DNA from 3 places in the Pantoea sp. SM3640 genome. Region 3 is predicted to be linked to each of the others. Evidence: riboswitches for the same ligand, from Rfam matches in the RefSeq annotation. Region 3 holds a riboswitch; each other region holds the start of a gene.
What was found. Region 3 has a riboswitch for thiamine pyrophosphate ahead of thiB (thiamine ABC transporter substrate binding subunit). Riboswitches for the same ligand answer to the same signal wherever they lie in the genome.

Region 1: linked by a shared signal. The riboswitch ahead of thiC (phosphomethylpyrimidine synthase ThiC) and the one ahead of thiB (thiamine ABC transporter substrate binding subunit) in region 3 are both predicted to bind thiamine pyrophosphate.
Region 2: linked by a shared signal. The riboswitch ahead of thiM (hydroxyethylthiazole kinase) and the one ahead of thiB (thiamine ABC transporter substrate binding subunit) in region 3 are both predicted to bind thiamine pyrophosphate.

What each region holds. Positions count from the first base shown of each region.
Region 1 is NZ_CP064872.1:3,624,576-3,628,643, reverse strand. Features, by position in the region: gene thiE (thiamine phosphate synthase) at 1-551, opposite strand, end outside; gene thiC (phosphomethylpyrimidine synthase ThiC) at 554-2,476, opposite strand; TPP riboswitch at 2,564-2,664, opposite strand; gene IV493_RS16820 (Rsd/AlgQ family anti-sigma factor) at 2,817-3,323, opposite strand; gene nudC (NAD(+) diphosphatase) at 3,413-4,068, shown strand, end outside.
Region 2 is NZ_CP064872.1:1,162,402-1,166,469, reverse strand. Features, by position in the region: gene IV493_RS05405 (GntR family transcriptional regulator) at 1-191, shown strand, start outside; gene thiD (bifunctional hydroxymethylpyrimidine kinase/phosphomethylpyrimidine kinase) at 244-1,044, opposite strand; gene thiM (hydroxyethylthiazole kinase) at 1,031-1,828, opposite strand; TPP riboswitch at 1,863-1,959, opposite strand; gene IV493_RS05390 (hypothetical protein) at 2,258-2,455, shown strand; gene IV493_RS05385 (AEC family transporter) at 2,553-3,512, shown strand; gene ahpF (alkyl hydroperoxide reductase subunit F) at 3,567-4,068, opposite strand, start outside.
Region 3 is NZ_CP064872.1:3,166,246-3,170,313, reverse strand. Features, by position in the region: gene thiP (thiamine/thiamine pyrophosphate ABC transporter permease ThiP) at 1-1,553, opposite strand, end outside; gene thiB (thiamine ABC transporter substrate binding subunit) at 1,529-2,515, opposite strand; TPP riboswitch at 2,562-2,664, opposite strand; gene sgrR (HTH-type transcriptional regulator SgrR) at 2,700-4,068, opposite strand, start outside.

The DNA.
Region 1 (4,068 bases), 460 kb from region 3:
ACCACCGCAATGCTGCCGACGCCGGTGGCCAGCACCTCAGGTGCCCGTGCAATCGAGATACCGCCAATCGCCACGGTGGGAATATGCGACAGACGTGTCAGGTGTTGATTCAGCTGTGCAATGCCCTGCGGTGCAGAAGGCATCTCTTTGGTCTGCGTCGGGAAAATATGCCCAAGTGCGATGTAAGAGGGCTGGATTGCCAGAGCGCGATCCAGTTCCGCATCGTCGTGGGTAGAGAGTCCCAGTCGTAACCCGGCCTGATGAATGCGGGCAAGATCGGCGACATCCAGATCCTCCTGACCCAGATGTACGCCATAAGCATGATGTTTAATCGCCAGCTGCCAGTAATCATTGATAAACAGACGCGCGTCGTAGCGTTTGCCCAACGCAATTGCCTGAGCAATGGCGGGCTCGGCGGCCTCATCAGGCTGATCTTTGATACGCAGCTGCAGCGTGCGAACGCCCATCTCCAGCAGGCGTTCGAGCCACTCGGGGCTATCAACCACCGGATAAAGTCCCAGACGCGGGGCGGTAGCGGGAAATGCAGGCATCCTTACTCCTCCTTAATGGCATCGGCAGGGTGATAGAGCTCACTGCCGCGGCTGCGGAAACGATCTGACATCTGCGCCATGCCAACTTCAACCGGCTCGGCACGGGCATCCTGGCGTGCCGCAAACTCGCGCACCTCCTGGGAAATTTTCATTGAGCAGAATTTGGGGCCGCACATTGAGCAGAAATGGGCCACCTTGCCCGACTCCTGCGGCAGGGTTTCATCATGCATCGCCCTTGCCGTATGGGGATCCAGCGCCAGGTTAAACTGATCTTCCCAGCGGAATTCAAAGCGCGCTTTGGACATGGCGTTATCACGGATCTGCGCACCGGGGTGGCCTTTCGCCAGATCGGCAGCATGCGCCGCGATTTTGTAGGTGATCAATCCCTGCTTCACGTCCTCTTTGTTCGGCAGACCCAGATGCTCTTTGGGCGTGACGTAGCACAGCATGGCGCAACCAAACCAGCCAATCATGGCGGCACCGATACCCGAGGTGAAGTGGTCGTAGCCGGGCGCGATGTCAGTGGTCAGCGGGCCAAGCGTGTAGAAGGGGGCTTCATCGCACAGGTCGAGCTGTTCGGTCATATTACGGCGGATCATATGCATCGGCACATGTCCCGGACCTTCAATCATCACCTGAACGTCATACTCCCAGGCAATACGCGTCAGTTCACCCAGGGTTCGCAGTTCGGCAAACTGCGCCTCATCGTTGGCATCCTGAATCGAACCCGGACGCAGACCATCGCCCAGCGACAGGGAGACATCGTAAGCGGCGCAGATTTCACAGATCTCCCGGAAGTGCTCATACAGGAAGCTCTCCTGATGATGCGACAGGCACCATTTGGCCATGATCGATCCCCCCCGCGACACGATCCCGGTGAGACGTTTCGCCGTCATCGGGACATAACGCAGCAGCACGCCCGCGTGGATAGTGAAGTAATCGACGCCCTGTTCCGCCTGCTCCAGCAGCGTGTCCCGGAATATTTCCCAGTTCAGCGCCTCAGCCACGCCATTCACTTTTTCCAGCGCCTGATAGATCGGCACGGTACCGATGGGCACCGGGCTGTTTCGCAAAATCCATTCTCGCGTTTCATGAATATAGCGACCGGTAGAGAGATCCATCACCGTATCGGCACCCCAGCGGGTCGACCAGACCAGCTTTTCCACTTCTTCCTCGATAGAAGAGGTGACTGCCGAGTTACCGATATTGGCGTTGACCTTAACCAGGAAGTTACGACCAATGATCATCGGCTCCGATTCCGGGTGATTGATATTGGCAGGGATGATGGCGCGTCCGGCAGCGACCTCCTGACGGACAAACTCGGGGGTGATGTCGGCGGGCAGATGTGCGCCAAAACTGTGTCCCGGATGCTGTTGCAGCAGCACCTCACTGCGGATTCGCTCACGGCCCATGTTTTCCCGCAGGGCGATGAACTCCATTTCCGGGGTAATCCTGCCCTGACGGGCATAGTGCAGTTGCGTGACACGGCGGCCTGCACGGGCGCGGCGCGGTGTCGGAAGGTGATCGAAGCGCAGATGATCCAGCCCCTCGTCAGCCAGCCGCTGCTGGGTATAGCCCGAGCTGTTCTGTTCGAGAAGCTCACTGTCGTCGCGTTCAGCAATCCAGCGAGCGCGCAGCTTTTCCAGACCACGATGCACATCGATCTGCGCCGCGGGATCACCATAAGCACCCGCCGTGTCATAGACCGGCACCGCTTCATTTTGCTCATAGAGAGGCTGTTCTTTGGTGCCGCCGATGTGGGTCGGGCTTAGGGTGATTTCACGCATCGGCACGCGAATATCTTCCCGGCTGCCGGTAATCCAGATGCGACGGGACTGGGGAAAAGCACTGCCGCTTTGCAGGGAATCGATAAATTCCTGCGCCTGGGCACGTTGTTCACGACGGGTCATTTTTGGGTCAGACATAGCAATCTTCCTGTTAAAGGGGAACGATGCTTGTCCGGAGTTCGGAAGGAGTAACCGTATAGACAGCACAGGCATGCTGGCATACAGAGAATTTTTACTCTTGTTCCCTACGCAGGTTCTAACCTGGTCAGGTTCCGCGGATCCCGAATTAACGGTCTCAGCCCAACTGGGCACTCCGACAAGAAGCAGTTTTTACGCGGGTGTCTGATAACAGACCCGGGCGTAAAAACCTTACATTTCAACGCTAAAATAACAAAGGTTCTCTGGAGAGTACTCCTCAGAACCTGTTCAGCATAAAAGGGCTACGGGATAATCTCAAGCCCTTTGCCGTTGTTAACCATCAAGCCGGACGCGCGATATGGCTGTCATTCGCCACTGGCGGCGTAGCAAGCTGGTTATCCCAGGCCAGCTGGATCAGCTTATCTTCCAGCGTAAAGCGTGATTCCAGCACTTCGCCCACTTCGGAGAGTGCCTGCTGGAAGGTCATGCAGTTTTCATCGTCAATCGCCTGCTGCAGGTGACCGTCATACAGCTGCATCAGACGCTCAGTATTCGCTTCCAGCGGAGGGTAGATCTGCGCGGCAGCGATCATCGGGCTGTCGCCACTCATTTCGCTGATTACGCGCTCATAGATACTGAAGTGACCGGCAGAAAGATAGTCGACCAGGCCGTGACAGAAGTTGTCGAGCGCCTGCTCGTCAAGACGCGTCAGCGCCTCTTTTTTAGGTTTAAGACCGACCAGGTGATAATAGGTCACCAGTAGCTGGCGGCGTGCTTCAAGCCACGAATCGACCAGTTCATTACTGCCACCTACGCGTTCAGCCAGGACGTCTAACTGGTTAAGCATATCTAACTCCATGTGAGTTATAGTTGTTTATCTACACACTTAACATCAGGGCTTCAGCGTGCGGGTTGACGCTAAGGATGACGAAATAAATGCAATGCGAAATCTCAAGCGTAGACGCTGGATGGTGGATTGTCAGCCATGAACAGAAACTTTGGTTGCCACAAGGTGATTTACCCCACGGAAACGCCGAAAAATTTGGTTTAACCGGCAGTAAGGCCCGGACCATTGGTGAATGGCAGGGCGAAAAAGTCTGGCTGATTTGTGAGCCGCGTTCTTCCGATATGTTCTCCGTGCGACAGCTGATCGATCAGGATGTGGAGCTGTTTCAGCTGGTGGGTCGCGGTGTACAGCTGGCGGAATTCTACCGTTCTCATCGCTGGTGCGGCTATTGCGGCCATGAGATGCACCACAGCAAACATGAATTTGCCTGTCTCTGCAGCCATTGCCGTGAGCGTTACTATCCGCAGATCGCGCCCTGCATCATTGTGGCTATCCGTCGTGGCGATGAAATCCTGCTGGCGAATCATGCCCGCCATCGCAACAAGGTCTACACCGTGCTGGCCGGTTTTGTGGAGGTCGGCGAGACGCTGGAGCAGGCCGTTGCCCGGGAAGTGATGGAAGAGAGCAATATCCGCGTCAAAAACGTCCGTTACGTGACCTCCCAGCCGTGGCCCTTCCCGCAATCGCTAATGACCGCTTTTATGGCGGAATATGACAGTGGCGATCTGCAACACGACGGTAAAGA
Region 2 (4,068 bases), 2.0 Mb from region 3:
TGCGGTTTCTGACGCTGAGTGAAGTCTCACCACCGGAGAGGCTGATTGAGCAGCATGAAGAGATTTTTGCCGCGCTGAAGCGCCATGATGCCGATGCCGCCGAAGCAGCGATGCGCCGTCACCTGCAGGAGATGATCTTCTCAATCACCCCGATTGCCGAGCGCAACAGCGCCTGGTTTGAAGCCCCCTGAAACTGAAACTGCCCGCACTGCCTGAATACCAGGTCGATGCGGGCCTTCGCCTTTACCACCATTGGTGAAAATGGTGCACCGGTCCAATCCCCTTTCCGACCTCCAGCGAATCCGCCTTTAACAGCGCCTGCTGCAACCAGTTTTTGGCTTCCTCAATCGTCTCTGCCCAGTCAGCATGGCGCGGACGTAACGCGGCTAAGGCGGCCGACAGCGTGCAGCCGGTGCCATGGGTATGACGGGTATGCACGCGTGGCGTGCTGAATCGCTGTTCTGCTGAGTGAGTAATCAGCCAGTCCGGACTCTCCGCTGCCGCCAGATGACCACCCTTCATCAGCACCGCCTGACAGCCAAGTGCCAGCAAGGCCCGTCCCTGCTCGCGCATCTCCGCCTCATCGGTGGCGATAGCGCAATCCAGCAATGCCGCCGCTTCCGGCAGATTTGGCGTGATGAGCGACACCTGCGGTAATAACTGCTCACGTACGCTGGCCACGGCGTCTGGCGAGAGCAGCGCATCGCCACTTTTCGCGACCATCACCGTATCCAGCACCACAAACGGGATCTCAGCACGCCTCAGCCGGGCCGCAACCTGTTCCACAATGGCCGTTTCAGAAAGCATGCCGATTTTTGCGCTGTCGATACGCACGTCATCCAGTACCGAATCGAGCTGGGCGGCAACAAAGTTCGGTTCAATGCGATAAACCCACTGCACGCCCTGCGTGTTCTGCGCCACCAGTGCGGTAATCACACTGGTGCCGTAGGCGCCCAGGGCGGAGAAGGTTTTCAGATCGGCCTGAATGCCTGCGCCACCGCTGGGATCGGTACCGGCTATCGTCAGAGCATTAATGCGCTTCATGCTCCACCTCCAGCATCCAGAGTGCATCAATAAATGCGGTGGCAAAGCTGCCCGGCCCGGCTGCCTGCGCCGCCGCCTTTCCCCCCGCCAGGGCCATGACCTGACAGGCGGCCGCCACGTTCATCAGCCGATCGCCCGGCAGAGCACTGAATCCCGCGACCACGGCAGAGAGCGCGCAGCCGGTCCCGACCACCCGCGTCATTAACGGGCTTCCGCCGCTGATGGCGAGGATTCGCTGACCGTCGGTGGCATAGTCCACTTCGCCGGTGACAATGACCAGCGAATGCCAGGTCTCAGCGAGTTGCTGTGCCGCATCGAGTGCTGCATCCGCCTGATGCAGCGTATCAACACCGCGCCCGCCACTGGCCTGCTGCGCCAGCGCCAGAATCTCTGACGCATTACCGCGGATCACCGCCGGTTGCTGGCTGAGCAGCTGCTGACAGAAGTCACTGCGCAGCGTCAGCGCGCCGACGGCGACCGGATCGAGTGTCCAGGGGGTTCCCGCCTCACTGGCGGCGGTGACGGCAGCCTGCATCGCCTGCTGACGCTCACGGGTTAAGGTGCCGACGTTAATCAGCAACGCATCGGCAAAGCGGCTGAACTGTGCCGCTTCGTCAGCATCGATCACCATTGCCGGTGAGGCATTGAGTGCCAGCAGGACGTTGGCAGTGAAATTCTGGACCACGTCATTGGTCATGCAGTGCACCAGCGGTGACTGACGGCGGAAAGTGTGCAGAACGGGCGCGAAGTGCGCGGCAGAAAGGTGTTGAGATTGATGTGTCATCGTTGTTCCCAACCGGCGAACAAGAAGGCGAATGCGGTCAGGCATCAGACTTCCCTACGCTGGCATTATCCAGATCAGGTAATACGGGTATTTCTCAGCCTTCACAAAGAAGGGCACCCCGAGTCGTGTTACGGCTTGCAGCATAGGCAAGGCGTACCGTTAAAGCAAGCCGGGAAAATAATCGGAACTGAAACAATTCACATGATCCCGATCAACTCTCAGCAGTACAAAAAAAGGCTTAATGCTGCGGGTTATCGGGATACCTCTTTCTAGGTAGCCCTGTTTATTACCCTGACGGGTAATATTTCCCGCAGGGATTCTGGTGACCCTATAATAATTAACCTGCCCGCAGCATCATCGTAAAAAACACTTTATTTCAGTGAGTTAATAAACTTCTGGAGCAGAAATTCATACTATTCAGGATGTATGATGCGATTATCAGCGCTTATTCCTCACCGCCATCGATGGCAGGATATTATTATTGAACGTCGGGGTGCTATCGCGCCAAATGGCAGATCTTATCTTTCCACCTATATTTCCGCGCACTGTGCGGGCTGCGGCGAAATCATTCATCGCGTCTATTATCGCGATATCAGTGACCAGCAGGCACGCCGCTGGTTAGGCTAGCGTCCCTGCTGCGCTCAATCCGGACACCGTTATAGTTAACAGTTAGTTAGCAATTTGTTAGTCTGGTAACTAATCATCGTCTGACCAGACTCTCCCTATGCCACTGCTGTTTGAAAGCCTTAGCCATCAAATTTATCTGTCAGCTCCGCTGTTTATCCTGATTTTGCTGGGATACTGCCTGACGCGCCTCGGAAAATGGCCCGCCAGCATCAGTGAAGGGATGAACCGTTTTGTGTTTAACGTCGCGCTGCCCTGCATGCTGTTTCGGGTGATGAGCACCTTCTCGCAAAGTCCGCCGGTGGATGCGCGCCTGCTCCTGGCCTTCTTCGGCAGTTGCCTGCTGGTTTTTATCGTGGGAAGAGTGCTGGCAACAAGGCTGTTTAATCTGGATGGCGTGGCGGCTTCGGTCTTTGCGCTGGGTGGCATCTTTTCCAATAACGTGATGCTGGGGATCCCGGTAGCTACGGTGCTGCTCGGGCCAGAAGCCCTGCCCCCGGTGGCGCTGGTGCTGGTGTTTAACAGCCTGATCCTCTGGACCTTACTCACCGTTTCGGTCGAGTGGGCAAAACAGGGCAACTTCTCGCTGGAAGGCGTCTGGCGCACTCTGATTGGGGTGGTAAAAAATCCACTCATCATCGGCATTCTCAGCGGAACGGCCTGGAGTTTTCTGCAGCGTCCTTTGCCAATGCTCGCCGCGGAACCGTTAAAGATGCTGGCTTCACTGGCCGCGCCGCTGTCGCTGGTCACGCTGGGCATGAGCCTGGCGCACTATCGGGTGCGGGACGGACTTAAAGAGAGCTATACCATCTGCCTGCTGAAGCTGATACTGCAGCCGATGACGGTATGGGCGATTGCCTGGCTGACCGGCTTGCCGCCGCTGGAGAGTAAAGTGGTGGTATTGCTGGGCTCGATGGCGGTCGGAGTTAACGTCTATCTGATGTCGCAGAAGTTCAATGTCATTCCTGGCCCGGCGGCGGCGAGTATGCTCTTTTCTACGATATTTGCGGCGGTGACGACGCCAGTATGGATGATGCTGATGACGCTGGCGGGCTATTAATAAAAAAGCCCTTCAGCATGGATGCTGAAGGGCTGTTGTCTGGCTGACGAAACGTTATTCAGCAGACTTAGTGCGGATCAGATAATCAAACGCGCTCAGTGAGGCTTTGGCACCTTCGCCGCTGGCGATGATGATCTGCTTGTACGGCACGGTGGTGCAGTCACCCGCTGCGAATACGCCTTTCAGGCTGGTTTCGCATTTACCGTCGATGATGATCTCACCCATTTTGTTGCGCTCAACCGCGCCTTCCAGCCATGGGGTGTTCGGCAGCAGACCAATCTGAACGAAGATACCGGAGAGCGGCAGCTCGTGGGTGGTCTGCGTCGTACGGTCAATATAGTGCAGACCGGTCACTTTGGTGCCGTCGCCTTTCACTTCAGTGGTCTGCGCGTTCAGGATCACATCAACGTTCTTCAGACTGCGCAGTTTATCCTGCAGCACCTGGTCGGCACGCATCTCACCGGCAAACTCCAGCAGCGTAACGTGTTCAACGATACCCGCCAGGTCAATGGCCGCTTCAACACCGGAGTTACCGCCGCCGATTACCGCCGTGCGC
Region 3 (4,068 bases):
CAGAGCAGCAGCAGCAGCAGGGCGGTGACCGCGCCATCTGCACCGCGATAGGCGCCAATCTGCTGATAAAGGTAGAACGGCAGTGTGCGGAAGTCGGCACTGCCAAACAGCGCCACCACGCCGAAATCACCAATCGACAGCACGCAGGCAAAGGCCAGCGCCTGGGCTAGCGGACGCTTCAGCGCCCGCAGCTCGATCAGCCGCAGCCGGTTCCAGCCGTGGATATCCAGTGAATCGCAAAGTCTGCCGTAGCGCTCTGCGACATCCCGCATCGGATTTTCCAGCACTTTCAGCGCATAGGGAATGGCGATTAGCGCATTGGTAAAGATCACCAGCCCGTCGGCCGACTCGGGCAGGCCGATGGTGGCGTTGAACAGCAGGAAAAAGCCGGTGGCGAGCACAATGCCTGGCATCGCCAGAATTAGCATGCCGCTGGTGTCGATCAACTGCGCTGCCGTCGGACGCTGACGCAGACGCAGTTCCCGACTGCTCCACAGCAGCATCATGGTCAGGACCACTGAGAGTAAACCGGCACCAATGGCGATGCGCAGTGAGGTAAAGGTGGCCTGCCACAGTGCAGGCTGTGCCAGCGCGCCACGCAGTCCGCCGTGCAGACCATCGACAATGACCGCCGCCAGCGGAGGCAGCAGCAGGATCAGCGCCAGCCCGATCAGCAGCGCATCCATCAGCTGTGCTGCACGGGAATCCTGCGGATCGCGCCAGTCGTTCAACTGACTGGTTCCGGCGGGAATCGCCTTGCTAAAGCGCTGGCTGAGCAGCACCAGCGTCAGACAGCAGCCGAGCTGAATCAGCGCCAGCAGCGCCGCACGTCCGGGATCGTAGTCATAACTCAGCGCCTGGAATATTGCCAGCTCAATGGTGGTGGCCTGAGGACCGCCACCCAGCGACAGCACGGTGGCAAAGCTGGCGAAACAGAGCATAAAGATCAGCGCGCCGGTTGGCAGCAGCTGACGCCGCAGCCACGGCCACTCCAGCAGACGAAAATGGTGCCAGCCGCGCAGGTCGAGCTGCGCCGCCAGCTGACGCTGTTCAGCCGGGATGCTCTCCAGCGCCTGCAGCATCAGGCGGGTCGCCAGCGGCAGGTTAAAGAAGACGTGCGCCAGCAAGATGCCCGGCAGACCATAGGGCGAGAAGTGATAACCTAGCCCTGCCATCTGGCACAGCTGCGCCAGCCAGCCATTGCTACCGTAAACGGTCAGCAGGCCGAACACCGCGACCAGCACCGGCAGCACCAGCGTCATGGCGCACAGGCGCAGCAGCAGCTGGCGGCCTGGGAAGCTGCGTCGATAGAGCGCCCGCGCCAGCGGTACTGCAGGCAACAGTGACAGCAGGGCGGAGAGCAGCGCCTGAGCGAAAGAGAACGCGATAACGTGATGCAGGTAGTCATCCTGCAGCACGCCGCGTAAGTCCGTGTCCGGTGCGGCGCTCCAGAGTGCACCGAAGGCCAGAAACGCCACGAGTGTCAGTAACACCGTGGCGAGGGAACCGGGGATCAGCCAGCGCGGCATCAGCGGCTGACGGCGCGTTGCCACTGGCTAATCCAGCCCGAACGCTGGCTGGCAACCTCTTCCGGCGAGAACTGCAGAGCAGTTGAAGGCACGCTGAGCGCCGTGAAACCGGCAGGCAGAGGCGTGTCGATCACCGGGTACATCCAGTTGCCGGTGGGGATAGTGCGCTGGAAGTCAGGCGAGACCATAAACTTCATAAACTGCTGTGCCAGCGCGGGCTGTTTGCTGCTGGTTAACTGCGCGGCCACTTCAACCTGCAGATAGTGTCCCTCGGCAAAAGACGCGGCAGCATAGTTCTCTTTTTTCTCTTCGATGATGTGGTAAGCCGGTGAGGTGGTGTAACTCAGCACCAGATCGCCTTCACCCTTCAGGAACAGGCCATAGGCTTCACTCCAGCCTTTAGTGACCGTCACGGTTTTCTGCGCCAGCTTTTGCCACGCCTGCGGGGCCTGATCGCCATAGACCTTCTGCATCCATAGCAGCAGACCTAAGCCGGGCGTGCTGGTGCGGGGATCTTCGTAGATCACCCGCCACTTCTCCGGGCTGTCGACCAGCTCTTTCAGGCTTTTTGGCGGATTTTTCAGCCGGGTTTTGTCATAGACAAAGGCGAAGTAGCCATAATCGAACGGCACGAAGGTGGTGTTGTGCCAGCCATCGGGCAGTTTTAATGTCGAGGTGTCGACCTGACTTTCGGCAAACAGGCCAGTTTTTTGCGCCGCCTGCACCAGATTGTTATCCAGCCCCAGCACCACATCCGCTTTACTGTTTTTGCCTTCCATGCGGACGCGGTTCAGCAGCGAGACGCCATCTTCCAGCGTGACGAATTTCAGTTCGCAGTCGCACTGGGCTTCAAAGGCTTTTTTCACTGCCGGGCCAGGGCCCCAGTCGGCGGAGAAGGAGTCGTAGGTGTAGACCGTGAGAACTGGCTTAGCCGCCAGAACGGGGGCGGAGAGTAACAGCAGCACCGGCAGAACTTTGTTTAACACTTTGCGCTCCTTCAGGAGAATAGGGGATGAGTCGCAAAGGATCTGAGCACAGAGGCCTCTCAAATCCCTACGTCGGTATTAACCGAATCAGGTTCGACGGGTCTCTCTCAGCGGCTTGCTTGTGGCAGGCCGCACCCCGTTGAGAACGTCACATTCTAGTCATTTCAGCGCCGGGGCGAAAGCGTCACAGCGCTGGTGGCGCGAACCAGGCCGATTTAAAATCAAACCAGCCCAGGGTATTCATCCGTACGCCGCGCATGCTGCGCTGTCCTTCCAGTAGCAGCCAGTGATGAAACAGCGGATGCAGACCGGCTTCTTCGACTAATTGCTTGCTCCATTCGGCCAGCGGCAGTGTTTTCTCACGCCAGCGGGCCGCATCGCCATGCCAGTCGATCGGCAGGCAGTGATGCAGCAGTGGAATCTCATAAAGTTGCGCGAACAGGGAGTAATTCAGCGGCAGGGTAAAGTTCACGCTGCCCAGCCAGATATCACTTTCCGCCTCGCCCTGATACCAGCTTTCGTAGCTGATCTCACGGGTCTCCAGCGTGACGCCATGCGCTGCCAGCAGCGGACGCAGTGCATTAGCGATACCTTCGTGCTCCACGTGCTGGCTGTACCAGGTCAGCGTCAGGTGCGTTAAGCCGGGCGGTTTTTCCACGGGCGTCAGATCACGGCGATGATGCCAGCGCGGCAGCAGACCATACGCCGGAAACCAGTAGCGCTGATAGCCGACGCCGGCATGATTGAGCAGGGCGATGGGGTTAAACAGGTAGCTGACCCAGCGCCGCACCGCCTCGTTGCGACCCTGCTCTGAACGCTGATCGAACAGCAGATAGTAGCAGCCCTCTTCAAGGCGGCTCTCCTCCTGAACTTCATCGACGCTGTCGCCCTGCAGTCGGACACCGGCATAGACCAGCTCATCGCTGATGTCGGGCAGGACCCAGATAGAGACATCATCAATCAGGGCGCGAAAACCGAAGTAGTCATCAAACGCTTCGATTTTCAGCTGGCTCTCCTGATTGCGGATCACCCGGTAGGGACCGGTGCCAACAGGCTGACGGGCAAAATCACGCAGTGTCGGCCATTCGCTCGGCAGGATCATCGCACTGACGCTGCCGAGCAGCCAGGGTAATCCCTCGTCGGGCTGGCTTAAACGGATATCCAGCGTCCAGGGGGCAGGCGAGTCAATCTGCGCGATATGGGAAAAGAGTGGATGGGCGCGCTGACGCTCCAGCGTGGCGAGCACATCCTCCATCTCCAGTTCTCTGCCGTGATGGAAGCGAATCGCCGGACGCACAAAGAAGCGCCAGTGAAGTGGGGAAGTCTGCTGCCAGTGGTGCGCAATATCGGGTTCGATTTCCCCGTTTTCCTCATTTATCCGCGTCAGGCCGTTAAAAATCTGTCGCGCAATATGCGTTTCCGAGCGCCGCAGCGGCGAACCGGGCAGCAGGTTAAGCAGCGGACGATAGTAGAGCACCCGCAGGATATGCTTGCCCTGGCGGAAACTGCGCCCCAGGTGTGCCCCAATCATCTGCCGCACCTGGTTTTTATCG